DNA from 4 places in the Buttiauxella sp. BIGb0471 genome. Region 4 is predicted to be linked to each of the others. Evidence: predicted binding sites of a transcription regulator. Region 4 holds the regulator's gene; each other region holds the start of a gene.
The links. Region 4 encodes CRP, which controls carbon source genes, mostly activating them, when cyclic AMP is high. Its sites were predicted from a motif close to ATGTGANNNNNNTCACAT; they were not measured.
Positions count from the first base shown of each region.

Region 1: the regulator CRP is predicted to act here: its motif matches at 2,249-2,266, upstream of deoC (deoxyribose-phosphate aldolase).
Region 2: the regulator CRP is predicted to act here: its motif matches at 2,532-2,549, upstream of M2371_RS05815 (PhzF family phenazine biosynthesis protein).
Region 3: the regulator CRP is predicted to act here: its motif matches at 5,209-5,226, upstream of drpB (cell division protein DrpB).

Region 1 is NZ_JANUEU010000003.1:474,477-482,008, forward strand. It holds gene deoA (thymidine phosphorylase) at 55-1,374, opposite strand; gene deoC (deoxyribose-phosphate aldolase) at 1,434-2,213, opposite strand; gene M2371_RS12940 (NupC/NupG family nucleoside CNT transporter) at 2,451-3,728, opposite strand; gene M2371_RS12945 (TatD family hydrolase) at 3,894-4,673, opposite strand; gene M2371_RS12950 (patatin family protein) at 4,670-5,743, opposite strand; gene M2371_RS12955 (DUF1328 domain-containing protein) at 5,869-6,030, opposite strand; gene osmY (molecular chaperone OsmY) at 6,172-6,789, opposite strand; gene prfC (peptide chain release factor 3) at 7,132-7,532, opposite strand, start outside.
Region 2 is NZ_JANUEU010000001.1:1,231,777-1,239,308, forward strand. It holds gene sad (succinate-semialdehyde dehydrogenase) at 1-708, opposite strand, end outside; gene M2371_RS05810 (putrescine utilization regulator PtrR) at 810-1,670, shown strand; gene M2371_RS05815 (PhzF family phenazine biosynthesis protein) at 1,667-2,461, opposite strand; gene M2371_RS05820 (sugar transporter) at 2,629-3,822, shown strand; gene M2371_RS05825 (MarC family NAAT transporter) at 3,866-4,537, opposite strand; gene marR (multiple antibiotic resistance transcriptional regulator MarR) at 4,738-5,172, shown strand; gene marA (MDR efflux pump AcrAB transcriptional activator MarA) at 5,193-5,567, shown strand; gene marB (multiple antibiotic resistance regulatory protein MarB) at 5,620-5,829, shown strand; gene eamA (O-acetylserine/cysteine exporter) at 5,875-6,768, opposite strand; gene ydeE (efflux MFS transporter YdeE) at 6,957-7,532, shown strand, end outside.
Region 3 is NZ_JANUEU010000001.1:623,209-630,740, reverse strand. It holds gene M2371_RS02915 (DUF808 domain-containing protein) at 1-62, opposite strand, end outside; gene yedA (drug/metabolite exporter YedA) at 238-1,155, shown strand; gene M2371_RS02905 (very short patch repair endonuclease) at 1,156-1,656, opposite strand; gene M2371_RS02900 (hypothetical protein) at 1,998-2,516, shown strand; gene M2371_RS02895 (DNA cytosine methyltransferase) at 2,570-3,988, opposite strand; gene M2371_RS02890 (phosphohydrolase) at 4,101-4,805, opposite strand; gene drpB (cell division protein DrpB) at 4,909-5,145, opposite strand; gene ompC (porin OmpC) at 5,725-6,867, shown strand; gene mtfA (DgsA anti-repressor MtfA) at 7,208-7,532, shown strand, end outside.
Region 4 is NZ_JANUEU010000004.1:14,668-22,199, reverse strand. It holds gene tsgA (MFS transporter TsgA) at 1-162, opposite strand, end outside; gene ppiA (peptidylprolyl isomerase A) at 443-1,015, shown strand; gene M2371_RS13985 (putative adenosine monophosphate-protein transferase Fic) at 1,126-1,728, shown strand; gene pabA (aminodeoxychorismate synthase component 2) at 1,762-2,325, shown strand; gene M2371_RS13975 (aspartate aminotransferase family protein) at 2,413-3,633, shown strand; gene M2371_RS13970 (YccS/YhfK family putative transporter) at 3,641-5,725, opposite strand; gene crp (cAMP-activated global transcriptional regulator CRP) at 5,916-6,548, opposite strand; gene M2371_RS13960 (OsmC family protein) at 6,863-7,267, shown strand; gene M2371_RS13955 (phosphoribulokinase) at 7,298-7,532, opposite strand, start outside.

The DNA of each region.
Region 1 (7,532 bases), on a different contig from region 4:
CGCCTGAAACGCCCGTAAGCGTTTCAAAAAGTGATCAGATCAGTATGCCAGCATTTAGCTGATACGGCGATATACAACTGGCGTTTCTGCGGGCTGTGTATCGTTCACTTTGATTGCCGCTTTTACCGCTCGAGCGGCTTCCTGCCATTGGTTTTCGCTGGCGGCGTGAATAATGGCCAACGGGCGAGTAGTGTCAACGCTGTCGCCCAGGCGAGCCATATCAGTGAAGCCCACGCTGTAATCAATGGTGTCAGATGCCTGACGACGACCACCGCCCATGGAAACCACCGCCATGCCTAAAGCACGGGTGTCCATTTCGCCCACGAAACCTGCACGATCGGCATAAACAGCTTTGCTCAGTACCGCAGTTGGCAGATATTTCGCATAGTTTTCAACGAAGTCAGCCGGGCCTTTTTGCGCCGCAACCATGCGACCAAAGACTTCAGCCGCTTTACCGTTATCGAGCACCGCTTGCAGTTTCTGGCGTGCTTCGGCGTCATCTTTTGCCAGATTGCCGGAAAGTAGCATTTCCACGCACAGTGCCATGGTGACTTCATGCAGACGCGGGTTAACGTATTCGCCGGTCAGGAATTGCACCGCTTCGCGAACTTCCACCGCATTACCCGCGCTGGAAGCCAGCACCTGGTTCATATCGGTCAGCAGTGCTGTGGTTTTCACGCCTGCGCCGTTCGCCACGCCGACAATCGCTTCGGCGAGTAATTCAGAAAGCTCATACGTTGGCATAAATGCGCCGCTGCCGACTTTCACGTCCATCACCAGAGCATCCAGGCCTTCGGCAAGTTTCTTCGCCAGAATCGATGCGGTGATGAGCGGAATGGAATCTACGGTCGCGGTAATGTCACGCGTGGCGTAGAAACGCTTGTCAGCCGGTGCCAACGAGTTTGTCTGGCCGATAATCGCCACGCCGACATTTTTGATGATGTCGCGGAAACGGTTATCGTCCGGGAAAATATCAAAGCCTGGGATTGCTTCGAGTTTATCGAGCGTACCACCAGTGTGGCCTAAACCACGGCCAGAAATCATTGGGATGTACCCGCCACATGCCGCCACCATTGGGCCAAGCATTAAGGACGTCACATCACCCACGCCGCCCGTTGAGTGTTTATCAACGATAGGGCCGTTCAGATTAAGGCTCTTCCAGTCCAGCACGGTTCCTGAATCTCGCATCGCCATGGTCAGTGATACGCGTTCTGGCATAGTCATGTCGTGGAAGAAAATGGTCATTGCAAGTGCTGCAATTTGCCCTTCGGAGATGGTGTTATCGCGAATGCCATTAATGAAGAAACGAATTTCATCATCACTAAGCGCATGACCATCACGTTTTTTACGAATAATTTCTTGAGCGAGGAACAAGGTAACCCCCTGAGTTCATCAGGTGAAATGCGGCGGGGAAACCGCCGCAAAGGAAGAGATTAGTAGCCGCTAGCGCTTTTGCCGTCGCCGTGGCCCAGAGCTTTTAACAGACTCGCGAGCAGGCTGGATGCGCCAAAGCGGTAGTGACGGGAATCCGCCCAGTCAGCACCAAACAGGTCATCAGCGATAGACAGGAACAGTGCTGCATCTTCAGCAGTGCGCACACCGCCCGCAGGTTTGAAACCAACCGTTTTCGCGACATTCATATCACGAATCACTTCCATCATGATGCGAGCGCTTTCTGGTGTAGCGTTGACTGGCACTTTACCAGTAGAAGTTTTGATGAAATCAGCACCTGCTTTGATAGAGATTTCAGATGCTTTGCGAATCAGTGCTTCTTCTTTCAGCTCACCGGTTTCGATAATCACTTTCAGCAGAACGTTCGCCGCTGCACAAGCTTCTTTGCAGGCTTTCACCAGCTCAAAACCGACTTGCTCGTTACCCGCAATCAACGCACGGTATGGGAACACAACGTCAACTTCATCCGCGCCGTAAGCGATAGCCGCACGTGTTTCCGCCAGGGCGATTTCGATATCATCGTTGCCATGCGGGAAGTTGGTGACGGTTGCAATACGGATATCAGGCGTACCCTGTGCATTCAGAGTTTTACGCGCAATTGGAATGAAGCGCGGATAAATACAAATCGCCGCAGTATTACCCACCGCTGTTTTGGCCTGATGGCAAAGTGCGACCACTTTTTCATTGGTGTCATCGTCATTCAGGGTAGTCAGGTCCATCAATTTCAGGGCGCGTAAGCTGCTTGCAGTTAAATCGGTCATAACACTCTCCAACAAAAGATATAGAATCAGTTGCGATGTTATAATTATAACATTCACAATCCTGATGGTTTTGTGTATAGCATCACAAAAGCCAAAGATGTAATTACATGCTTTCTACAGTATATGTGATTTAACAACGTTGGATAACGTAAAAATGCCGTTCAAAAATAAAAAATGGCCGACGCAAGCGTCAGCCATTGATTTCACAGGGATGTTATAATTTTAACATCGCCGTTTTTATAGTGACAGGAAGACCCCGGCAATGGTTGCACTCATCAGGTTAGACAACGTACCTGCGGCGACCGCTTTCAGACCCAACTGCGCGATATCATGACGACGGTTTGGCGCCATGCTTCCCAAGCCACCAATCAGAATGGCGATAGAAGAAAGGTTAGCAAAGCCACACAGTGCGAAGGAAATAATTGCTTTGGTGTGATCTGACAGAACTTGCAGGCCTGCTGCCGCAACGGTTGCATCATCTTTCAGGTATTCACCGAAGTTCAGATACGCAACAAATTCGTTGATGATAAGTTTCTGACCGATGAAGGAACCCGCGACATTCGCTTCACTCCATGGCACACCGATAACCCACGCCAGCGGTGAGAACACCCAGCCCAGAATCAGTTCCATAGACAGTTGCGGGTAGTTGAACCAGCCGCCAATGCCAGAAAGCATACCGTTGAGCAGAGCAATCAACGCCACAAACGCCAGCAACATTGCACCCACGTTCAGGGCCAGCTGCATACCTGACGCCGCACCTGATGCCGCTGCATCCAGCACGTTTGCCGGGCGATCAGGATCGTTTTTCATCGATTCCAGTTCAGGCGCATCGTTTGGCGTTTCAGTTTCAGGCAGGATGATTTTAGCGAACAGCAAGCCGCCAGGTGCCGCCATGAAGGACGCGGCAATCAGGTATTCCAGTGGAACGCCCATTTGCGCGTAACCCGCCAGAACAGAACCAGCAACAGATGCCAGACCACCACACATGACTGCGAACAGTTCTGAACGCGTCATGGTCGCGATATAAGGACGAACCACCAGCGGAGCTTCAGTCTGGCCCACAAAGATGTTTGCAGTTGCGGACAGAGATTCGGTGCGAGAGGTTTTCAGAACCTTACGCAGGCCGCCGCCCAGAATGCGAATAACTAACTGCATGATGCCCAGGTAATACAGCACAGCAATCAGTGAGGAGAAGAAGACGATAATTGGCAGAACGCGCAATGCAAAGACAAAGCCACCGCCGCCAAAGACTTCGAACATTTTGTCCGAAACCAGCCCGCCAAACAGGAAAGAGATACCCGCGTTACCGTAACCGATAACGTTCGCCACCCCTTCGGACATGGCCAACAACACTTTACGACCAACCGGAACATACAGAATTAAGGCCCCGATACCGACTTGAATGATCCAGGCGCCAATAACAGTGCGGAGATTAATCGCTTTGCGATTACTGGAAAGTAAAACGGCGATCAGCAACAGAACGATCATGCCGATCAATCCCATGAGTAGTTGCATACAGAATCCCTGTGTATAAGTTGAAAAAGGAAAGTGATCTAAAGCCCTTAGCGGGCGGGATTATAGCGGTAGGGAGGCCAGGAAATGGAATGGCAATCACGTATTTATAGACATTCACAGAAACGTTTGTCTTATAAAGTGAGCTACGTCACATTTTGTTACTGACTATTTCAATTTGAATAATTCATCGCAGTTATGAATGATCGTACTCGCGATAACTTCGGGAGGTTCTGAACGCAATGTACAAAGCGTCTGAAAAACGTCGGCAATTCGTTCCGGGCGATTAGGTTGCCCCTGCCAGCCGTTAAGCGGCATATCGGGTGCATCCGTTTCCAGCACCAGAGCGCTAAGGGATAAGCGTGCTATAACATCGCGCGTTTTACTGGCGCGCGGGTAAGTGATCGTTCCACCCACACCAATTTTGTAACCCATCGCCACAAAACGCTCGGCCTGTTGCAGGCTGCCCGAGAAGCCATGTACCACACCGGTGCGCGGTAAATTATGGCGTTTTAAATGCGCGGCAAGTTTGTCGTGCGTGCGACGAGAGTGAAGAATGACCGGCAAATCATAGCGTTTTGCCAGTTTTAGCTGTGCATCCAGTATCGCTTCTTGTTTATCAAAAAGCGGATTTTCCATATACAGATCAAGCCCAATCTCACCGATGGCGACCAGTTTAGGTGGCCGTTGTTGCAGGTGATGTTCGAGTAAGGCCAGCGACGCATCCTGGTGCTTATGAATCACAATCGGATGCAAACCCACTGCGGCATAGAGCGCCGGGTAGTTGTCTGCCAGCGCCAGCACCGTACTAAACCGATCGGCTTCGATTGCCGGAACAATGATTTTTGTTACGCCCGCTTGCGCGGCAAGTGAGATGCTGTTGGCTTGATCATCGCTAAACGGCGGGAAATCGAAATGACAATGGGTATCGTAAAAGGTCATTGTCACGCCGTATCCTCGTTGTTGAAAGTGGCGTCGTTGGCTTCCGGCGTTTCAATCACCGCTTTAGACAATGGTTCCTGAGTGACCACAGTCTGCGGAACGACCACCTGCCCTGGAACCACAATACGCGGAAGGTGGCGCTTAATTGGCGGCTTATCCGTGAGCAATTTCCCGACGGTTGCGAGGAAGTAACGTCCGCACAAACGCCCGATTTTATAGTCGGTATTCAGCGCCGGTAATCGGCTGCCCAATGCGGAGCTCATCAACGGTTTCGGCGGGTAAATTTCAAAAATGCGCAGCTTTCCCGGTGGCTTTTCGATGAAGCTCTGTATTTCGCGATAGCTGGCTTCATGGTGATGCACCAGGTTGAGCAACGGTTGCAGGCTGCTGTCACCAAGCCAGCGCTCCATACGTTTAAACCATTCTGGCGTGTAATACATTTGCGAAGGTACGGTACGAATCACCACCAGCGTATCAGCACCTAAACGCACCGCTTCTCTCACCGGGATCGCATCACTGATTCCGCCATCCTGATAGCCAATACCATCAATTTCTACGCCCGTGCGGTAAAAGCCAGGAATTGCGCTTGAGGCTTTCAGAAGATTCAGCCACGTACCGCTGTCTGGCGAAAAATATCCCGGCGTGTAGTCATCGCTGCGGCAAGCACACATGTAGAACGCTTTGCCAGACTCAAACATTTTTTCCGCCGTGCCCATCGAGAGCGGAATTTTTGCTGCGGTCGATTCCACCAGCCAGTCGAGATCGATGAGATGCCCGCCACGCACAAAGCGCAGCGGATCAAAAAATTCGCGTGTGGTTGTAAAGCGGGTGATCACTCTTCGGGCGTAACCCGGCTGGTGGCAAACGTAAGCTGAGAGATTTTGTGCGCCCGCGGAGGTGCCTAAGAAGAGATCGAACGGGTTGAAGTTAGCGCGCATAAACTCATCCAGCACGCCGGCTGTAAATATCCCACGCTGCCCGCCGCCTTCACAAACAATGGCGAGTTTTCCGGGACGAAACTTTGGAAGCGCAAGCGGCGAAATATTGCCGAGCGTTACGGGTATTCTTTGTCCCACCCTGCTTTCCTTAATCTAAAGGATATTTATTATTGGTTATTTATTAGTCGCTTAAAAACGCAAGAGCCAGTCTAAATAGACTGGCTCTTTGGTCTGTCTCTAATTGTTATAGCACGTAAATATTGCTATGGGCGTTTTCGACCCATAAACAGGCTAACCAGGAACAGAATAATACCTACCACGAAGACAATTTTTGCTGCACCTGCTGCAGTACCCGCGAGAGTACCAAAACCCAGTGCTGCTGCAATCAACGCAATGACCAGAAAAATAATGCCCCAACGAAACATAAGCTTCTCCTTAACCATATTGAACCCGAATCGCTTCTGGAAGAGTGCCAGATGCGCACTCATTGGCGATATTTGAGTAACGATGTTGCTGACCTACTTCCCCGGTGGTTGTCACCGGAGAAGAAAGTTTCTTTCTTTCTATTACTTCACTTTCAGGTCGTTTTTGACGCTTTTCACGCCATCAACAGCTTTAGCGATACTTTCAGCACGTGCAGCCTGTGCATTCGATTCGACAGTACCGGATAGCTGAACAACACCTTCAGTGGTTTCCACTTTCACGTGACGTGAAGGGACGATGTCATCTGCTAAAAGTTTAGCTTTGATTTCACTGGTGGTTGCAGTATCGCCTGCATAACCGCTTACAGATTTGTCAGCGCCATTACGCACATGCAGTTTGTCGCTTACGGAAGAGACGCCTTCCACACCTTTTGCAACGGTAACTGCCTGCTCAGCCTGAGCCTGGCTTTCTACAAATCCACTTAACGTCACCACTTTTTTCTCAGTTTTCACAGAGATGTCAGTGCTTTTAATATCTTCGTGATCGACAAGGGCGGCTTTCACTTTCGCGGTGATTGCGCTGTCATCCATGAAATTACCGACGTCTTTTACAGAACTATCAATTTTTTCGCCTGCTGTGTCCGCTGTCGATTCGGTTTTGTTAAGCATCTTGTCTTCTGCTAAAGCGCTACCGCTTGCCAGCACAGAGCCAAGAACAACAGCTAACAGAGTTTTAGAAATCTTAGTCGTAGTCATAGTCATCGATTAATTCCTATAGTTTTGCTCACAATTTGAGCACAAGCCTTAATGTAACGGCTTTCCTTAAACCTCAGGCCAAGTGTTACGGCCCAAAAATTTTCCGTTCAGTTTTTAATAACGCCAATAAAAATTAGAGTGGATGAACCCGCCAGAAAGCTTCGTTTACATGGCATATTCGACCAACCAATTTGTCACTGGTTTGTTAAATATAGACAACAATCACAGATTTGCATGCTGTGAATGGAGGAACGTAAGGAAAATGCAGGAAATTAAGAACAATCCGTAAGGGATTAATAAGACGGGAAAAGTAGCAGGACGCGACGGCTGCCGCGCCCTGAGAGACGATTAGTGCTCGCGAGTTTTACGGAACGTTACTTCTGGGTAACGATCTTGTGTCAGGTTCAGGTTGACCATGGTTGGAGCGATATAAGCAAGGTTATCGCCGCCATCAAGCGCCAACTGCATTTCGTTTTTCCGTTTGAATTCTTCAAACTTCTTCACGTCAGTGCTTTCAACCCAACGCGCCGTCGAAACGTTTACCGACTCGTAAATTGCTTCCACGTTGTATTCGCTTTTCAGGCGCGCCACAACGACGTCAAACTGCAGCACACCGACCGCACCAACAATCAGATCGTTGTTAGCGATTGGGCGGAACACCTGTACCGCGCCTTCTTCAGAAAGCTGCACCAGACCTTTGAGCAACTGTTTCTGTTTCAACGGATCACGCAGACGAATACGACGGAACA
Region 2 (7,532 bases), on a different contig from region 4:
CGGGTCTGAACCGCCGAGTTCCAGCACGCATTTTTTCAATGCAGCACCTGCCTGCGCACCAATCGCCGCCCCCGCACGCCCGCTTCCCGTTACGGTGACAGCCGCAATTCGCGCATCCTTAATCGCATGGCTCACCCCTTCAGGCGTGACATTAATTACTTCAAACACGCCCTGCGGAAATCCCGCTTCGGCGAACATTTTTTTAATCAGTAACGCGCATCCCATGACGTTTGGCGCATGTTTGAGAACGTAACTGTTGCCCGCCAACAGAATCGGCACCGCACCGCGCAGGACTTGCCAAAGCGGGAAGTTCCACGGCATCACCGCCAGAATGGCACCCAAAGGCCGGTACTCAATCACCGCCTGATGGTTTTCCACCAGAGTGCCTTCGGTTGCCAGCATGCCTGGCCCGTGTTCTGCATACCAGTCACACAAATTCGCCGTTTTCGCCACTTCCGCACGAGCCTGGGTAATCGGCTTACCCATTTCTGCAGTGATCATTTGTGCCAGCGCTTCAGCGTGATGACGCAACGCCGCGCCCAGGTGGCGTAATTTATCCGCCCGCAGAGCCAGCGGCATATTCCGCCAGACGTTAAATGCCGCGTGGTTCCCCGCCAGCGCGGTATCGAGCTGCTCGGGCGTTTCAAACGGTATGGCGGAAAGCTGCTCGCCGGTGGCCGGGTTCATTGAAATAGCGTGATGGTTCATGGTTGCTCCTGTGTTCGCGTTATGCCCATACCTTAAACCTGCGTGACAATCATGAAAAATGAATAATAATGAGCGAGTCATTCACGTAACGAGAAAGGTTTATGGATCTCACGCAGCTTGAAATGTTTAATGCGGTAGCGGAAACCGGCAGCATCAGCGCGGCAGCGGCGAAGGTTCACCGGGTGCCGTCCAATCTCACCACGCGCATTAAACAGCTTGAGGCAGATCTCGGAGTTGAGTTGTTTATTCGCGAAAACCAACGCTTGCGCCTGGCCCCAGCCGGGCACAGTTTTCTCAGCTACAGCAAACGTATTCTGGCTTTGGTTGATGAAGCGCGGATGGCGGTTTCCGGTGACGAGCCACAAGGAACGCTGCCGCTAGGTTCGCTGGAAAGCACCGCAGCGGTGCGGATTCCGGGTTTGCTCGCGATGTTTAACCAGCGTTTCCCGAAAATTCAGCTCTCGCTTGCCACCGGGCCTTCGGGCGATCAGATTGATGGCGTGTTGGATGGGCGGCTATCGGCGGCCTTTGTCGACGGCCCGATATTGCATCCTTCCCTTGACGGTATTGCGGTTTACGAAGAAGAAATGGTGATTGTCGCCCCGGCGGATCATGACGCTATTACGGATGCAAACCAGGTCAGCGGCGTCAGCATTTATGCATTTCGCGCCAACTGTTCGTACCGCAGGCATTTTGAAAGCTGGTTTCACGCCCACCACTCGGTGCCGGGCAAAATTCATGAAATGGAGTCTTATCACGGAATGCTGGCGTGCGTGATTGCCGGAGCGGGTATTGCGCTAATGCCGCGCAGCATGCTGGAAAGCATGCCCGGCAGCCACCAGGTGTCGATATCGCCGTTGCCTGCTGACTGGCGTTATCTCAACACCTGGCTAATCTGGCGACGAGGGGCAAAAACCCGACAACTTGATGCGTTTATCGGGCTGCTTGAGCAAACGTCTTAGCGCAGTAATACTTTGCCGACTAAATAGGTGGTCGCCTGGCCGGACATTAACACCCTGTCGCCCACCAGTTGGCAACGTATATCCCCGCCGCGCGCGGAAACCTGACGCGCCAGCATCTGCGTTTTACCCAACTTTTCTGCCCAGTACGGAATCAACATAGTGTGAGTCGACCCGGTAACCGGGTCTTCTGTCAGCGCCGCCTTCGGAGAAAAGAAACGGCTGACAAAATCATAGCCTTCTGTTTGCGCGGGCGCGGTGATACACACTTTTTGATCCAGTTGACGCATCAGATCAAAATCAGGATTAATCGCCTCAACCTGCGCCTGGCTCGCGAGCAACACGGTATAGGTGCGCCCCAGCCGCACTTCCTGGTATTCGCTGATACCGAGCGAGTCCAGCAGCAACTGCGGCGGCTCAACGGGCTCACTGCCCGACGCCGGGAAATCAAGCGTCAACCAGTCGCCATTGCGCGTCACTGTAAGCGGGCCAACAAAGCGTGTCTCAAAATGAATCGTGGTTTCCGGGTAATTCAGGTACTCGAAAATCACATGAGCCGAAGCCAGAGTCGCGTGGCCACAAAGATTGATCTCCCCTTGCGTGGTGAACCAGCGCAATTCAAAACCGCTGTCGGTGGTAATAAAAAATGCTGTTTCCGACTGGTTATGCTGGCGTGTCATCGCCAGTAATGTTTCATCTGGCAACCATTCGGTGAGTGGACATACCGCCGCGGCGTTGCCACCGAAAGTGGTATCGGTGAACGCATCAACCATATAAAAATCAATTTGCTGCATGGTCTTTTCTTCCTGTGTGGCCTGATGACATCTACCATGCCACGCCTTACGTGATTCGCGGAACAATAAAATGAGAGTTAAATCACAAAATCAGTTGTATGGCTGGATTGATGGTTTTATGATCGCCTGCTCACCAAACCTTTCATTTATCAGCGCGAAACCCATCTATGACAACAAGCAACGTATCACGCAAAACGGCATGGTTACGCGTCGTTACGCTGGCGGTCGCCGCCTTTATTTTTAATACCACGGAGTTTGTTCCGGTGGGTTTGCTTTCTGACATCGCCGATAGTTTTGGTATGCAAACGCCGCAAGTCGGGATCATGCTGACGATTTACGCATGGGTGGTCGCGCTGATGTCGCTGCCGTTTATGTTGCTGACCAATAAGGTCGAGCGTAAGCGGTTGTTGATTTGCATTTTCGCTCTGTTTATCGCCAGCCACGTCGTCTCTTTTGCCGCCTGGAATTTCACCGTACTGGTGATCAGCCGCATTGGTATCGCCTTTGCCCACGCGATTTTCTGGTCGATTACCGTATCGCTGGCCATTCGTATGGCTCCTGCCGGTAAAAAGGCCCAGGCGATGAGCCTGATTGCTACAGGTACCGCGCTGGCAATGGTTTTAGGTTTGCCGCTCGGGCGCATGGTGGGGCAATATTTCGGCTGGCGCACCACCTTCTTAGGCATTGGCGCAATCGCCGCCCTGACACTGTTCTACGTCATTAAGCTGCTGCCAAAATTGCCAAGCGAGCATTCGGGTTCGCTGAAAAGTGTGCCTGAACTGTTCAAACGCCCGGCGTTGGTGAGCTTGTATGCGTTAGTCGCTGTGGTCGTCACCGCGCATTACACCGCCTACAGCTACATTGAACCGTTCGTGCAAAACGTGGCCGGCTTGAGCGCCAATATGGCAACTTTCCTGCTGTTAGTGTTGGGTGGTGCCGGAATTATTGGCAGCGTGATGTTCGGCAAATTGGGCAACCGACATTCATCGACACTGGTCAGCAGCTCCACTGGGCTATTGGTTTTGTGCCTGGCATTGTTGTTACCGTCTGCGCAAAGTACCGTGAATTTAACCATTCTGTGTCTGTTCTGGGGCATCGCGGTTATGGTTATCACGCTGGGAATGCAGGTGAAGGTTCTGGCGCTGGCGCCGGATGCAACCGACGTTTCGATGGCGCTATTCTCGGGGATTTTCAATATCGGGATTGGCGCGGGCGCGTTAGTCGGTAACCAGGTGAGCCTGCATTTTGAGATGTCCAGCATTGGCATGGTGGGAGCCGTGCCTGCTCTGGTCGCCCTGATTGGGTCAGTATTAATTTTCCGCCGCTGGCCGGTATCTTTAGAAGAACAGCATAACCATTAATGAAATGAAGGCGACGGCAATAAACCGTCGCCCTTTTTACCGCTTAACTTGCCGGGAAATGGGTCACTATTTCCAGTATGCCGTTAATAATAAACTGCACGCCCATACAGACTAATAAAAAGCCCATCAGACGAGAAATCGCTTCAATCCCGCTCTTACCTACCAGCCGCATTATCGCCCCGGAACTGCGTAAACTTCCCCACAGAATCAGGCCAACCAGTGCAAAAATGATTGGCGGAGCCACCAGCACAACCCAACCCGGGAAGTTCACACCGTGTTCCACGGTTGAAGAAGAACTGATTATCATCGCAATCGTACCCGGCCCGGCCGTGCTTGGCATGGCGAGTGGGACAAAGGCGATATTGGTATCCGGTTCTTGTTCAAGCTCCTCCGCTTTGCTGTGAGCCTCCGGAGACTCATGGACTTTTTGTTGCGGGAAAAGCATGCGGAAACCAATAAACGCAACAATTAAACCGCCAGCGATACGCAAACCGGGAATGGAAATACCAAACGTATTCATCACAACTTGCCCGGCGTAGTACGCAACCATCATGATGATGAATACGTTGATGGATGCCATCAACGAGGTTTTATCACGCGCCTTCTTGTTCATATCTCCGGCAAGCCCGAGGAACAATGCTACTGTGGTCAACGGGTTAGCAAGCGGCAGTAATACCACTAACCCCAGCCCAATAGCCTTAACCAAATCCATCATCTGCTGTCCTTTATTTCGGTGTCTTTTTGCGCTGCTGAGTATAGCAGCCAACCTGTCCCGCGTTGGTTATCAGAATTGTATCAATGTTAAAAACTGAACCGTTTTAGCTATTCGTGTCATCACTGATTCATAACGTTGACTTATGCTTGCCTGAGCAATAATATCTGCCGTGATTAAATATACTTGCCTGGGCAACCATAGTGAAAGATAAAAACGATCTGTTCAATGAAATGATCCCTCTCGGACAACTGATCTATATGGTTAACCAGTACAAGGAGCGCCTGCTCAACGAGCATCTTTCCCCGCTGGATGTCACCTCGACCCAATTTAAAGTGCTCTGCACCATCTATCGCGAAGAATGCATTACCCCGATGGAGTTGAAGAAATCGCTTTCTGTGGACCTCGGTGCGTTAACCCGCATGTTAGACCGCCTGATTTGCAAAGGATGGGTCGCGCGTTTACCGAATCCCAACGACAAACGTGGTGTGCTGATAAGACTGACTCCGGAAGGAGCCACGCTTTGCGAGAAATGCCGCAGCCTTTTGGGGAAAAGCATGCACCAGGAACTGATAAAAAATCTGACCGCTGATGAAGTCGACACGCTTTATCAACTGTTAACAAAGGTATTACCGTAAACCTGAAAAGAGGTGAAACGATGTCCAGACGGAACAATGATTCAATAACAATACAAAGCATATTGGACTGGATTGAAGAGAACCTGGAAAACCCCCTCTCCCTTGAGAAGGTTTCACAGCGTTCTGGTTACTCGAAGTGGCACCTGCAAAGGATGTTTAAAAAAGAGACCGGTCATTCGTTAGGCCAATACATCCGTAATCGAAAACTGACGGAAATCGCCCTCAAGCTTAAAGAAAGCAACGAGCCGATTCTGTACTTAGCAGAGCGCTATGGGTTTGAGTCGCAACAGACACTGACCCGCACGTTCAAGAATTACTTCTCTGTGCCACCTCACAGATTCCGCGTTGCATGTTCAGGTGGCGAAGGAAAGTATATTCATCCGCTAAATCATTAAAACTGTTTACAAACGCTATGCAACCGTCTGGTTATCCAGACACCGAGGATTTATGAAACGTATTATCTCCGCTGCGAGCCTGCTTCTGATTCTGGCTTCCGCAAATGTTATGGCGGAGCAATCAGGCAATTTCAGCACCACCCAGGCTAATCACGGCGGCATGATCATTCCCCCGTCTGAAAGCCGCGCACAGAACAGCAACACGATTGGCGATAAGTCTGAATTCCTGGGTACGCCGTACTACCAGGAAAATGCTAACTAATTCTCTGTTTGGCGGGCCTTCATTTTTGCCCGCCAGCTTTCCGTTTTAACTCACCACCGCCCGCCGGATCCGCAAACCAAATACGTTGATATACAACCCTCCCATAATCAACGCCGCACCCGCAAGTTGTGTCGCAGACAGCGTTTCATCCAGCAACCATGCCGCACTGGCCATTCCCACCACCGGAACCAGCAGTGACAGCGGAGCCACACGCCAGGTTTCGTAGCGCCCAAGCAGGCTTCCCCAAATACCGTAACCCACAATCGTTGCCACAAACGCCAGGTACATCAGCGATAACACCGTCGTCATATCTATCGTAATCAGGCTTTGCCATATCAGCGCCGGGCCGTCGAGCAGCAAACTGACGACAAAAAACGGGATGACCGGAATTAACGCGCTCCACACCACCAAAGACATAATCGGCGGACGCTGCTCGAGCTGCATAATCTTCTTATTGAAAATGTTACCGCAGGCCCAGCTAAATGCGGCTGCCAGCGTGAGCATAAACCCGAGCAAGGCAACGTGCTGGCCGCCAAGACTGCCTTCAATCAAAACCAATACGCCGATAACCGCGAGCGTGATCCCCGCCAGTTGCTTGCCTTGCAGGCGTTCCCCGAACACACACGCACCGAGAATAATGGTAAAGAATGCCTGCGCCTGAAGCACCAGTGACGCAAGCCCGGCAGGCATACCGAACTTTATCGCGCTGAAGAGAAACGCAAACTGGCCGAAGCTGATAGTCAGTGCGTACGCGGCCAGCAGGTGAAAAGGAATTTTAGGGCGAGCGACAAACAACAGCGCGGGGAAGGCCACCAGCAGAAAACGCAAACCGGCCAGTAACAGCGGAGGCATATTATGCAGCCCCATTTTAATCACTACGAAATTCAGCCCCCACACCACGACCACCAGCATCGCCAGCAGCCCATCTTTGCGCGTCATACCCTGCCCCTGTTTTATTGCAATTTTGTTAAAATCTAAGGCTATACCCAAATAATGAATAGATACAGATCGCACTTTTCAGCGGCGGTACAGAGAAAAAATTAACATAAGTACAACCTATACTTTGTTGATCCTTCATGATAAATCTTGTCTCCCCCCAACAAATACATTCTAAAAAAAACGATAAAATGGTTTCCCTGACGACACGCTTTTCTGGCAAGCAACTCTCCATCAGCGTTTTACTGCTCTCTTCGCTGCTCCTCACCGTGGGGCGCGGTTTAACGCTCCCGTTTATGACGATTTATCTATCCCGGCAGTACGGCATGCCGCTAAATGAAATCGGGATGGCGCTCACCCTCGCCCTGACGACAGGCGTGGTATTTAGTCTGTGGTTTGGCATTCTGGCCGATAAATTCGACAAAAAAATGTACATGCTGCTGTCGATTATTATTTTCCTCGGCGGGTTTGTGGCGATCCCATTGGTCAATAATGCCGTTCTGGTGGTGGTGTTTTATTCGCTGATAAACTGCGCGTACTCGGTGTTTGCCACGGTGTTAAAAGGCTATTTTTCCGATGTGCTGGAAATTCACCAGAAGCCGAAAATCTTCTCGCTCAACTACACCTTTGCCAATATCGGCTGGACGGTTGGCCCGCCAATTGGCACGCTGGCGGTGCTTTACAGCACTAATCTGCCATTCTGGTTATCCGCATTAACCGCCATCATTCCGTTTATCGTGATTAGCCGCTATGTACACAGCGTGTCG
Region 3 (7,532 bases), on a different contig from region 4:
GAAATATCGTCCAGCAAGGTTGCGATATCATCCAGCAACGTCAATAAGCTACTTCCAGCCATTTAATGAACATCCTTTTTTGTTTGTCTGCCTAACAGTATGGAACAAAAGTCGGCCTGGGAAAAACGAAGCCATATGTCAATAAAAATTAACATTCCAGAAACAAGTAAAATGCTCGCCAGAAAGAGTGTTTTGACGTTAACTATTAGCATTATTGCTAATAGATTGAGAGGAAACATGCGCGTTCGCTCGGGTCAGCTATTGCCGCTGGTTGCTGCATTATTTGCATTGTACATCATCTGGGGTTCCACTTATTTTGCCATCGCCGTCGGCGTGAAAAGCTGGCCGCCGTTTATGATGGCGGGCGTGCGATTTATGGTCGCCGGTGTGTTGCTGATGAGCGTTTTGTTATTACGTGGACACAAATTACCTGCCCTGCGCCCAATGCTTAACGCCGCATTGATTGGCGTGTTGCTGCTGGCAGTCGGGAATGGTTTTGTGACCGTCGCAGAGCACCAGCATGTACCTTCCGGCATTGCGGCCGTGATGGTCGCCACCGTTCCCCTCTTCACCTTGTGCTTTAGTCGTCTGTTCGGCATTCAAACCCGTAAACTGGAATGGCTGGGAATCGCCATTGGCCTCGGCGGCATCGTGCTGCTCAACAGCGGCGGAAACCTGAGCGGCAATCCGTGGGGTGCGCTGTTGATTCTGATTGGCTCACTGAGCTGGGCGTTCGGTTCGGTATACGGTTCGCGTATTGAATTGCCAACGGGTTTGATGGCCGGTGCGGTGGAAATGCTCGCTGCTGGCATTGTGCTGCTGGCTGCTTCTGCGCTAACCGGGGAACGTCTGACCGCCATGCCGACACCCGCTGGTTTTATGGCCGTGGCTTATCTCTCTTTATTCGGTTCGATCATTGCCATCAGCGCTTATATGTATCTGATTCGTAATGTGGCACCTGCGGTGGCAACCAGCTACGCCTACGTCAACCCGGTGGTTGCGGTATTGCTGGGAACCGGATTTGCCGGGGAAAGTTTGTCACCTGTCGAATGGCTGGCGCTTGGGGTGATTATTTTTGCCGTTGTGCTGGTCACGCTGGGGAAATATCTGTTGCCCCCAAAGCCGGTAGTGACGGTGTGTGAGGCAGAGAAGTAATCAGTTTTCGGGTGGCCCTTGCCACCCGTTTTCATTTATCGACTGGATCCCCTGACTATCAATTTGCGCATAATTCCCGCCGCCGCAAATCCACTCTTCTAACCGTTCAGCCAAATCGCTATCGCTGAGTTTTTCTCGCCCACGCAGCCCACATTCCCACACCAGCAAGACTCGCCAGCCTTCACTTAATAAACGCCGGGTATCGCGTTTATCACGCTCGACATTTTTGCCGATTTTTTCCAGCCAGAACTCGGTACGCGTGGCGGGAACTTTGAAGAGATAACAGTGATGATGGTGCCAGAAACAGCCGTGAGCGAAGATAACGCAGTGGTGTTCATCAATGACAAAATCGGGCCGCCCTGCCAGGGTTGCATCCTGGACACGAAAGGAAAACCCGCACTCCGTTAATAAACCCGCGAGTCGCTTTTCAATGGCCGTGTCGCGAGTCGCAATGGCACGCATATTTTTGCTGCGCACTGCCTTACTGTGTACATCGACCATAGGCTCCTCTTTATTTTCGCTATGTATGATTCTAAATATTATCGACCAGACATCTGAGTTGATTATGTATATTTTTGGACATTAGTCAAAGACAAGTATTCACCTAACACGCTGTATCAACTAATAATATTATATTAACCAATCCACCTATATTCATAACTGAAATTATTTCAACTTTTCTCAACTCAATTAAAGTGGCAATCTACACTCAGAGATAAGTTTATTATGCAGCAAATAAAAATCAATTGTTAACATCAATGATATTATTTTGTAACCATGTAAAAGTCCTCACAGAATAAAGTACATTTATTAACTCGATTGACACTGATTAAGACGATGACATGACACTATACAAATCATTATTCATTCCATTCTTGCTGGGGAGTGGAGTATTCAATATTTACGCAGGGGAAGCAGAAAATAATATTACCCACGATTACCTCATGAGTTGGAAGAGGGTTGCAAACGGGGAAATCACTCCGGGAGTACTCTCAGCAACGCTTGAACCTGATGTGGTAAAAGACTGTAAAAGCTCAGCTCCGGCGCAGTTTCGCCGTGAAATAATTCGCCAGTGGTCACATAAAACGGGTACACAAGTGACCGATACAGTCTTTCTTTCAGAAGACCTGCAAATGTTCGACCGACTGGGAACCCTTTCCTGCCTTGAGGGCGCAGAATACGAGCTTAAAGGTTATGGTGATCGCTTAATCGAAGCACTCGGTATGCAACTTCACGATATGGAAGCTAAAAATGGCAACGATGCCTGGGAACAAATAAAGACTCTGGAATTCCAGGCCGGCATTATTACTGCGAGATACGGCGTAAATAGTGAGAAACAAAAATTAAATCGCCAAAAATAATCCTGAAAATAAGGGGTAACTGATACCGTCACCCCATTTGAATTTACGGGTAATTATCGCGCCATGCGTTTTTGAGCGGCTTGCTTTATTAGGGGTTCGAGCAGCCTGGCGACGGCGGCAAATGCAGGCACCACCACTGAATTACCAAACTGCCGATAAGCCTGCGTATCGGATACCGGTATACGGAAGGCATTCCCCTGCACCGCTTCAAAACCCATTAAGCGCGCGCATTCACGCGGCGTTAAACGGCGCGGACGACGCAACTGGTTATCGGCATTATCAAAATCTTCTTCCCCGAGTGATTTATCCCAGCCACGGTCGATGAGAATTTCAGCGCCGTCCTTGTAATATCGGGCGGACAAAGTGCGCGCGACACTCGCCGGATTAGTCGGGTCTACCAGACCGTAGCCAAAACCATTGCCCTTCGCCTGGTGTTTTTTGGCGTAATAATAAAGGTACTTCCATAGCGTCGGGGTCAGAATGTATTTCGCGTCAACGGTCGGGTCGAGTAATTCACCAAACGTCGGGCGGCGTTGCGGATACAGTTCATTGATCTTCGTGAGTGTGAATTCTTTATGCAGATTGAGATCGCGACGGAAGCCCACCAGCACAATGCGCTCACGATGCTGCGGCAGGAAATTTTTACCGTCGATAATCTTTGGATCACCCGCGCCCATTATCGCGGAATCGGAGACCTCATAACCGAGGCTGTCGAGCGTTTCCATAATAATGCGGAAGGTATTACCTTTGTCGTGGCTTTTTAGATTTTTAACGTTCTCCAGGACAAAAATAGCCGGGCGTTTTGCATCAATAATGCGAGCGACATCGAAAAACAAAGTACCTTGCGTTTCACAGGCAAAACCATGTGCACGGCCTAAAGCATTTTTCTTTGACACCCCAGCCAGTGAAAATGGCTGGCATGGGAATCCTGCCAGCAGGACATCGTGGTCCGGCATGGTGGACTGAATATGCGCGGCGGCTTGTTCATCGCTGACATCGTCACGATTGCTAAGTGTGACATCGCGGATATCCTGGTTAAATTGATGGCTTTCCGGGTTGCAATACCAGTTGGCTTTATAGGTACGCACCGCATGTTTGTTCCATTCGCTGGTAAACACGCATTGCCCGCCAATCGCTTCGAAACCGCTGCGAATCCCGCCAATTCCGGCAAATAAATCCACGAATTTAAACGCATATTTCCCGTGATGAGCAGGCGGCGGCGGCAACATATTTTGCAGCATTTGATTTTCAGCGGCGCTCAGAACACGCGGGGACGATTTTCGGTTAACCCAGCGATTGAGCGATTCACGAGTCCAGTCACCGCTAACCTGACGCAAATGATGCGCCACTGTTTTCTGGTCATAAATTTCCAGAATGCGGGACACTAACGCGGAGTCTTCTTCCAGTTGCTGTTGTTGCTGGCGCAGAGATTGTTGTGAGAGTTGTTCGGCAATCGCGTCGAAGTCGTTCATCATGAACCATATTCGGGAAAAGAGAGTGTCACTCTATCACTGATTTGACCCAGAGAGAATGAGAGCGGCCCGCCAGTATCGCGGGCATCCCTTTTGTTTTAATTCGACGCTTTTATGAGGAATGTTTTTGGGATGAAAATTGCTGCATGACTTCTTGCTCTATACCGCAGTAATCACCTTTCAGTTCGGCACACAACTTAGCCATGTAACTCACTAAAAAATCGGCGTTATAACGGGCAAGCTCTCGCCCTGCTTCGGTTTGCATAGTCTCTGGTAATTTCAGGAGCTTTTTCTGGAAATGATCCAGGGCGTATGTGGCATCATCAAGCTCACGCCCGTTAGCCAGCGGGTCTTCGCTATCAAACAGAGGCCGCCCGAGTGCGCCAGAGGTGTAGAAAACGCGTGCCAGGCCAATCGCCCCTAGTGACTCAAGGCGGTCTGCATCCTGCACGATTTTTGCTTCAAGTGTTTGAGGGGCAATTCCGGCGCTGAAACTATGTGCACGCACGGCGTGGGCTACCGCATCATACAAATGGTGTGGGAAATCGGGAAATGTCGTGTCCAGAATGCGTAGTGTCTCTTGCGCAGCCTGGGTAGAAGCAAGATGTCGTTCCGGATGGTTCTTTGGCAAATTGACGATGTCATGGAAATAGCAGGCGGTTAGGACAACTAATCGATCCGCTTCTGTCGTAGCCATGATCTGTTGTGACGTTTTCCATACGCGACGAAAATGAGCCACGTCGTGGGCTTTATCGTCCTGCAACCAGTTGTGTTGCAAATACTCTTCAAAACGCGCTTGCCAGTGGGCTATCGGCATACGTACTCCTTACTTCGCAGCTGGACCCGGTACTTAATATGAGTACAGGATCACAAAATTAGCAAGTTCCACGCCGACAACAATCCACTTTGGCACGATTTATTTACCGGGCGCGCGTATACCAGGCAAGCCAGCCTAATAGCGCCGCCACCGAACCAAGAACCAAAAGGCCCATCAAAGCACCGAGTAGTTTTCCGCCGAGCGAGCCCATATCGCCGTCGGTAACATCACTGACCACCCAAAAATATCGTAACACTGACCAAACCGTATACAGGCAGAACCCATAGAACAACCACAACGCCAATTTACCACCCGGTGTACGGGTTGGTTTCGCATCCATAACGTCTGACATAACTCTCCCAATTGTTTAGCTTTTGTTCTTCGATGGGGTCCCATCTTCCTGATGTGATTTTTATCACATTTTTGCCATTTTTTGACAGTCCCGGGCCCTCTTTTTTATTAGGAATTATCTTAAAATATGTAACATATAATGTTGATTATCATGAAGTTAACAATAAAACCACATCTGGATATTATTCAGTCGCCCATTTAATTAATATTTAATAGGCAATAAATAAATTATAAAGCATCGCTTAAATATTAAAATGAAAAACAAATCCCCGATAAAAAATAAATCGCCCTGCGCGACGATGTAACTTTTAAAATAAATAATATTTTTATATTCATACCACTAAAACCATGCGCAAAAAATATCAGAAGCATCTTAAAATAAATTTTAATTCATATATTTCAATAACATACACAATGACCATCAAGAAACATTTTGTCTTATTTCAAATAACACAGTTACATGTTTAATTATAAATAAATGGAACTATCTGTAATAAGATCATTGCGGTTATTGAGGGCGTTAAATAACTCATCATTCATAATAATTATGATTTAAAGGAATAGATAAATGAAAAGAACAGCACTGGCATTAGTGATCCCCGCTTTATTGGCAATGGGCGCTACAAATGCGGCAGAAATTTATAATAAAGATGGTAATAAAGTAGATTTTTACGGCAAGGTTGATGCTCGTCATACTTTCTCTGACAATGTAGGAAATGACGGCGACGGTACCTATACCCAGATCGGCTTTAAAGGTGAAACACAGATTACTTCCGAACTGACGGGTTATGGTCAGTGGGAATACAAAATGTTCGCTAATAACACCGAGGATGGTGATAACAGCAAGAGCGCATTTACGCGTCTGGCATTTGCTGGTTTAAAATTTGGCGATTACGGCTCATTTGATTATGGCCGTAACTATGGCGTCGTATACGACGTTGAAGCCTGGACAGATATGCTGCCAGTATTCGGTGGCGACTCATACACCTGGACTGACAACTTTATGACCGGCCGTGCAAACGGCGTTGCCACTTACCGTAACAGCGACTTCTTCGGCCAGGTTGATGGCTTGAGTTTTGCTGTGCAATATCAGGGCAATAACGAAAGTACTAATGCAAACGAAGACCAGGAAGGCACCAATAACGGCCGCGATGTTCGCTTCCAGAATGGCGATGGCTGGGGTCTTTCAACAGTTTATGACTTCGGCATGGGCTTCAGTGCAGGCGCTGCATATGCTTCGTCAGACCGTACCAATGAGCAAACTCGCAGCGCTGGCGTGTTGATGGCGGGTGGTGAAAATGCTGATGTGTGGACTGTAGGTTTGAAGTATGACGCCAACGATATTTATCTGGCTGCTATGTATGCTGAAACTCGCAACATGACACCATTTGGTAATTACGGTATTGCTAACAAAACCCAGAACTTTGAAGTGACTGCGCAATATCAGTTCGACTTCGGCCTGCGCCCAGAGATTTCTTACCTGCAATCTAAAGGTAAGGACTTGATGGGTGATGTTTCTAATAACAGCGACTGGAATGACAAAGACCTGGTTAAATACGTTTCTGTTGGCTCTTACTTCTACTTCAACAAAAACTTCTCTACCTACGTTGATTACAAAATCAACCTGCTGGATAACGATGACTCCTTCTACAAAGCTAACGTCATCTCTACCGATGACGTTGTAGGTGTTGGCTTGGTTTACCAGTTCTAATCTCGATCAATACGGTTGCTTGTTAATTCAAAAGCCTGCGTAAGCAGGCTTTTTTGCTTTCAGCCCACCACATAAACACCGATTTATCCCATAACAAAAACATATATCTCCCCTCCAACTATTCTCAAATGAAATAATTTACCTCTCTCGCATCAACCTGTGACTCGCGTCGTTGAACGAAAAACCAGTAAGTGGTTGAATAATGTCACAGAGAAAGCGCGATAATCCGCTTCTCAGGCGGTCCTGTTCTGGTCGCTGCCATGTGCCACATTAGTGCGGCACTTTCACAGTCACGGTATAGTAGTTTTCCGTTCAAGAGATGACTTTGCGAGCGAGTAACATGATTAAGTGGCCCTGGAAATCAAGTGATTCATCCGCTGTCACGGCATTGCCGTGGGAGCAGGCATTAGCTATTCCAGTTCTGGCAACGCTCACCCATGCCGAGCAAGAAAAGCTGGTTCGTCTGGCCGATCGTTTTTTGCAGCAAAAACGCCTGGTGCCTTTGCAGGGTTTTGAACTCGATGAGCTGAAAAGCGCGCGTATCGCGCTTCTGTTCTGCCTGCCCATACTTGAACTGGGTATTGAGTGGCTGGACGGTTTTCACGAAATCCTCATCTACCCTGCCCCATTTGTTGTCGACGATGAATGGGAAGATGATATTGGCC
Region 4 (7,532 bases):
CGCGTTCAGGAAGGTAAAAGTATTACTCATGCTGGAAACGGGAACGTGGAAGTATTCGGCAATATTGCCCATCACCATCCCGGTGACAATTACCAACGCGCCAGTGAGGGCGTAGGAGAAGAAGCTGATCCATGTGAGCTTAATGCGGTTGCTGTTAGTCATGACGAGCCTGTGAATAGAAATGTAAAGTGCTTTGACAGCACTCGAGAAGAATGGATTTTAGTCAAAAACGTGATTCATTCATACAATTTATAATTCATTTGCAGCAACAGACTGGTTTTAGAGTGATTTCGATCACATTAAAGAGTGCCACTCATTAATTCATTCATTTAACTTATTGATTTGTGTGAAAGTAAAAAACCGTAAATGGCTGGCGCAGAGTTGAGCACGTCTTTACAATCTAGCAACTTGCTTCATTCACTGCATTCGTAAGGAATTATTCATGCTCAAATCGACTTTGGCGGCTGTAGCAACTGTGTTTGCTCTTTCCGCTCTCTCTCCTGCGGCACTTGCTGCTAAAGGTGACCCACACGTCCTGTTGACGACTTCAGCAGGTGAAATTGAGCTTGAGTTAAATAGCCAGAAAGCCCCAGTTTCTGTGAAAAACTTTGTGGATTACGTTAACAGCGGCTTCTACAACAACACCATTTTCCATCGCGTGATCCCGGGCTTCATGCTCCAGGGCGGCGGCTTCACGGCAGATATGAATCAGAAGCAGCCAAACCCACCGATTAAAAACGAAGCCGATAACGGCTTACGTAATACTCGCGGTACCATTTCTATGGCCCGTACCGCCGATAAAGACAGTGCGACCAGCCAGTTCTTCCTCAATGTGGCAGATAACGCTTTCCTCGATCACGGACAGCGCGACTTTGGTTACGCCGTATTTGGTAAAGTTGTGAAAGGGATGGACGTTGCCGATAAAATCTCTCAGGTACAAACTCATGACGTTGGCCCATACCAAAATGTGCCGTCAAAACCTGTAGTTATCCTCTCCGCGAAAGTCCTGCCGTAAAAAATCCCTGCGCGGGTTTCCTCCACCCGCGCATTGACTTCCTTTCTGCACTTCCCCCGATTGCTGCTTATACTTGTGGCAAGTATGGGTCGTCACGTTAGGGAGGCATCATGGCAAAGAAACTGACCGATAAACAAAAGTCCCGCCTTTGGCAGCAATTGCGCAGCCGTTCGTTTCAGGCCAGTTCCCGGCTGGATATACTTGAGCCTCATGCGCAAGATGAGATTATCGCGCAGCGTGTAGAAACGATTGAACTTGGCCCGTTGCATCGCGGATTACCCTGGCTGTGTGCCATCCATCAGCAGCTTTTTCAGGATGTTTTCGACTGGGCAGGCGAGCTACGAGACGTTGATATTTCCAAAGGGGAGATACAGTTCTGCCATTTCGAGTACATCGAAAATGAAGGCAACGATCTGATGCAAGAAATGGAGGACGAGCATTATCTGGTCGGACTTACCAGAAATGAGTTCGTTCAGCGCCTGTCGCATTACTATTGTGAAATTAACGTACTTCATCCGTTTTTTGTTGGCAGTGGTCGGGCACAGCGCGTGTTCTTCGAGCAGTTAGCAATCCACGCTGGTTACATCCTCGATTGGAAAGACGTAGCGCCTGAAGCTTGGGCAACGGCGAATCAGGCCGGGGCATTGGGTGATTTGACGCTGCTCAATGAGATTTTCACTAAAGTGGTGAGCGAAGCGCGCGAAAGCGAATAGAATAGCGCGGTTCTTTTTTACCCTGGAGCCGCGATGCTACTGCTTATCGACAACTACGACTCATTCACCTGGAACCTTTATCAGTACTTTTGCGAATTAGGTGCAGAAGTGGTGGTGAAACGTAACGATGAGCTGACCCTTTCTGATATCAGCGCGTTAGCCCCAGAAAAATTGGTTATCTCGCCAGGCCCCTGCACGCCCACCGAAGCAGGGATTTCTCTTGCGGCGATTACGCATTTCGCCGGGCAGTTGCCGATTCTCGGGGTATGCCTTGGTCATCAGGCGATTGCCCAGGCATTTGGGGCGACGATTGTGCGTGCTGAAAAAGTAATGCACGGCAAAACCTCCGCTATTACGCATAACAATTCTGGCGTGTTCCACGGCCTGAATAATCCCCTTACCGTCACGCGCTATCACTCTTTGGTTATCGACCCCGCAACGTTACCCGACTGCTTTGACGTGACGGCCTGGACGGATAAGCAAGAGATTATGGGGATACGTCACCGCGAGCTTGAGCTGGAGGGTGTGCAATTCCACCCGGAAAGTATTCTCAGTGAGCAGGGACATCAGTTGTTAGCCAATTTCCTCAATCGTTGATTTTTTATTGCCAGATAATGATTTTTTATGCATATTTCATGATTATATTTTCATGTCTGTTCTTGCGTAAAAATGGGATGGCAATTAATGGCAACCGAACAATCAGCAATTACCCGCGCTACTTTTGATGAAGTGATTTTGCCGATTTATGCACCGGCGGAGTTTATCCCGGTGAAAGGCAAGGGCAGTCGTGTTTGGGATCAGCAAGGTAAAGAGTACGTTGATTTCGCCGGCGGGATTGCCGTCACAGCGCTAGGTCACTGCCACCCGGCGTTAGTGGAAGCGTTAAAAAGTCAGGGCGAAACGCTATGGCATACCAGCAACGTTTTCACCAATGAACCCGCGTTGCGCCTGGGCCGCAAGCTGATTGATGCTACTTTTGCTGAACGCGTCCTGTTTATGAACTCTGGTACCGAAGCCAACGAAACCGCCTTCAAACTGGCTCGTTACTACGCTTCTACGCGCCATAGTCCGTATAAAACCAAAATTATTGCCTTCCATAATGCCTTCCACGGTCGTTCGCTGTTTACCGTTTCTGTAGGCGGCCAGCCGAAGTATTCCGACGGCTTTGGCCCGAAGCCAGCCGATATTATTCATGTGCCGTTTAACGACTTGCATGCAGTGAAAGCGGTGATGGATGACCATACTTGTGCGGTCGTGGTCGAGCCGATTCAGGGCGAGGGCGGTGTAACGGCAGCAACCCCAGAATTCCTGCAAGGCTTGCGCGAGTTGTGCGATGAGCATAAAGCGTTACTGGTATTCGATGAAGTGCAGTGCGGGATGGGGCGTATTGGCGAGCTGTTTGCGTATATGCATTACGGCGTGACACCAGATATTCTGACCAGCGCGAAGGCACTCGGCGGTGGCTTCCCGGTCAGCGTCATGCTGACGACTCAGGAAATTGCTTCTGCGTTCCATGTTGGCACTCATGGTTCAACTTACGGTGGAAACCCGCTGGCATGTGCCGTTGCAGGTGCGGCATTTGACATCATCAATACGCCTGAAGTTTTGAAAGGCGTTGCGACGAAGCGCCAGCAGTTCGTTAAGCATTTGCAGCAAATCGACGAGCAATTCGACGTGTTCAGCGATATTCGCGGCATGGGCTTATTGATCGGCGCTGAACTGAAACCTCACTATAAAGGCCGTGCCCGGGAGTTCCTGTATGCGGCGGCAGAAGCGGGCGTGATGGTCTTGAACGCGGGGCCAGACGTCATGCGTTTTGCCCCGGCGTTAATTGTTGAAGATGCAGATATCGAAGACGGTATGACGCGCTTTGCCAAAGCGGTCGCAAAAGTCGTTAACGCTTAATCATGCGTTAATTGGAGCGCCGTAAGCGGCTAAGCCAGATTCCGTGATGTGGCCGCTGGCGCCATGCAACCGAAGATATGGTATGCATGGTGCTGAGGTGGCCCAACACCCGCTGTAAATGTTGCTCCATGGTACTTAGCGGCCCGCTCGGAAGCCCTTCCAGTGGGTCGAGAATATTCGCATCATTGGTTTCCCCAGGCCCATCATACTGAAGCCGCTGCTGGCATCGTTGCAGCGCAATTTCACACGATTGCAAATAATGCTGGGCGAGATCCGGCGTCAACATGTTGTGTTCGCGGGCGAGTGTGGTCATCGCATTGATGTGTTCGACGATAAACTGGCTGTGCGTCACCCACAGTTTCATATCGGCAAGATAGTGCGAGTTAAATCCAGGTTCCTGCATCGCCTGGTTGAGCGAGTTGAATAAGGCATTGTGCGCCTGGTTGACCCTCATTCGCGAATACGCCAGCGGCGTGGGTTCCGGGTCACTGCTCAGAATCAGGCGAATCGCATCCTGATCGCGCTCCAGAGCATCGTGGGCGTTTTGGCGCAGCAAACCACTTTGCCATTGTGGCCACAGCCATACCATGCCGCCAAAGGCAATCAGGCAGCCGAGTAGCGTATCTATTAAGCGCGGAACGATGTACTGCTCGGCGCTGAGGGTGATCAGTTGCAGGGTGTAAACCGCCGTGACGGTAAAGCCAATTGTCGCCCAGCCGTAACTCTTACGAATGAACAAATAGCTGACCAGCGTAATGACCAACATCGCGGCCAGCGCGATATCTTGCGGAAAGTGGAAGTGCAGCGCGATGCCCGCTATCGCCAAACCTGCAATGGTGCCTGCCGACCGGTGAAGAATTCTCACCCGGGTTGCGCCATAGCCGTTTTGCGTCACAAACATTACCGTCATCAAAATCCAGTAAGGTTTAGGCAGATGTAAAAATCCCCCCAAAATACTGGCGATGGTCAGCATTACACCTAATCTGGCGGCGTTACGCAGCGCGGCGGATTTCAAAGATAAATAGCTTTTCAGTGCTGCCCAAAGTGGCAAACGACGCTGCCGGTCTTCCATCAAATCACGGATATACAACGGGCGCTGGGTGCGTAAAACTCGGCCAATCCGACTGAAGTGATAATGGCAAAATTGCCCAACCGGGTTATCCGGATTTTGACGCGCGATTTTCTCAAGGGCATCAATCTGTTTATCCATCGTGAACCGCTGCGGGAACCGATGATAAAGAATGTCGTCAGCCAGCACGCGTAAACGCGCTGCAATGGTCTGCGCGTTCCAGCGAATCACGGCTTCAGCGTGGCTTTTCTCAACCAGTTTTTGCACTTCGGCAGGTTGGTGAAGGCTGACGGAAATGTGTTCTTGTAAATCCAGAGCGACCTGAAACGCACGTAACAAGCGCTTGTAGCCATTTTGCTGGTTTGCCGCCAGCATGTGCAATTGCTGGTAGCAGACCGTGATCAGGTCAACGGCTTTTTGCTGCCGCTCCAGGAGCGGAGGCAGCGCTTTTTCAGGGTCGGTATGCTGCGTGAGCATCCCGTATTTGGCTTCGCAGTAATCCGCCAGTTGGCGATAGAGCAAGCTTAATGATTCGCGCAGTGGCTGCTCGCGCCACATCCAGAACCAAAACCAGTTAAACACGCCGTACCAAATTGTACCGCTGACATACAGCAGCATTGGCTTCCAGATGGGCATATTCCCCGCCATGCTGAGTGTAAAGATCGCGGCAATGAGTGAGGCGGGAAGCAGACGAGCATGCAGGGAGCTGATTTCTGCTGTGACGCCCAGCAATAGCGCCATCACAGCCAATATCACCGGCAACGGCACGGAGGTATAAAGCAATAAAAGCTGCATGATCAAACTGCTGACGGCAAACAGGCTACCGCCGACGATCAGGCGTTTGAAGAAGCGTTTATGGGGAGTATCAAGCCCTGCAATGTTGCAGCAGGCAGGGACTAAAGAGAAAAGCAGGCCGGACTGGAGATTGCCAAAGAGCAAACCTACTGCCACCGGAAGGCACAGCACCAGCGTTTGCCGCAGTGCGTAGTTAACTTCAGGATGGTAGATCAGTCTTCGCCACATAAACCCTTCTTACTTAAAGCTGCAGCGGCGTTAGCTGCGTTCATCCACCCGAATTACTTACTTGAGTAAGCTCATCGGGATGAACTCACTTGCTGCCTTGCTGCAGCTTCAATTAATCGGGTTTCGGATTTAGTTTTTTAGAGACAAAAAAGGCGTGTTATGAAGCAACACGCCTTTTTTGAGACGGAGATTAACGAGTGCCGTAAACGACGATCGTTTTACCGTGAGCAGAGATCAGATTTTGATCTTCCAGCATTTTCAAGATACGACCAACGGTTTCGCGAGAGCAACCCACGATCTGACCGATTTCCTGACGGGTAATTTTAATCTGCATACCGTCCGGGTGGGTCATTGCATCAGGCTGTTTAGCCAGGTTCAGCAGTGTCTGCGCGATACGACCAGTCACATCCAGGAATGCCAGGTTACCGACTTTCTCAGATGTCACTTGCAGACGGCGAGCCATCTGTGAAGACAGGCGCATCAAAATGTCTGGATTGACCTGAATGAGCTGGCGGAATTTTTTATATGAAATTTCAGCCACTTCGCAGGCACTTTTAGCACGAACCCAGGCACTACGTTCCTGACCTTCTTCGAACAGCCCTAACTCGCCAATGAAATCGCCCTGATTCAGATAGGAGAGGATCATTTCCTTGCCCTCTTCATCTTTGATCAGAACAGCCACAGAACCCTTGACGATGTAATACAACGTCTCAGCCTTTTCACCCTGGTGAATCAGTGTGCTCTTCGATGGATACTTATGAATGTGGCAATGGGACAAGAACCATTCGAGAGTCGGGTCTGTTTGCGGTTTGCCAAGCACCATGCGCGGTTATCCTCTGTTTTATAACTGGCTACCAACGACAGGACGCTAAACATCCTGTCTGGCGTTGCAAGTATTAGAATATTCCCCACCTTGGGGAGATGGCATGCAAGTCATTCTTGCTGCCTGTAATTAGTGATGTCCTCTGCATACATGCATAACGTCAATGTATCGATGTTGCATCTGGATTGTTTTAGCATAGCTTTTGACAAGTGTCTCCTATTGTCTCGTTTCAGCTTGACGCAGGTCGCCTTCCATTGCCAGATTTGCTGAATCTGCGTACTCTGAAAGACAATTTTTTCAACGGGAGAAGCAACATGCAAGCACGAGTGAAGTGGGTTGAAGGGTTAACCTTCCTTGGGGAGTCCGCTTCTGGACACCAGATTCTGATGGACGGTAATTCTGGCGATAAAGCACCCAGTCCGATGGAAATGGTTCTGATGTCCGCTGGTGGTTGTAGCGCAATCGACGTGGTTTCTATTTTGCAAAAAGGCCGCTACAACGTGACTGATTGCGAAGTGAAACTGACCTCCGAGCGCCGCGAGGAAGCGCCGCGTCTGTTCACGCATATTAATCTGCATTTCATCGTGACAGGCAAGGAATTGAAAGATAATGCAGTTTCGCGTGCGGTAGACTTGTCTGCTGAGAAGTACTGTTCCGTTGCGTTGATGCTGGAAAAAGCCGTAAACATCACCCATAGCTACGAAGTGATTGAAGGCTAGAGTGAAGTAAAAGGGCGGTGTTTAGCCGCCCTAATTATTGATATTCCGACCTTCCGCCAGGCGCTTAACTAACGGCGTCATGATCAATTCCATTGCCAGTCCCATCTTGCCGCCCGGCACCACTAATGTATTGATGTGGGAAATAAATGAGCCTTGCAGCATGGCGAGCAAATACGGGAAGTCGATATCATCCAGACCGCGAAAATGAATCACGACAAAACTTTCATCTAAAGATGGAATACCGCGTGCGGCAAACGGGTTAGAG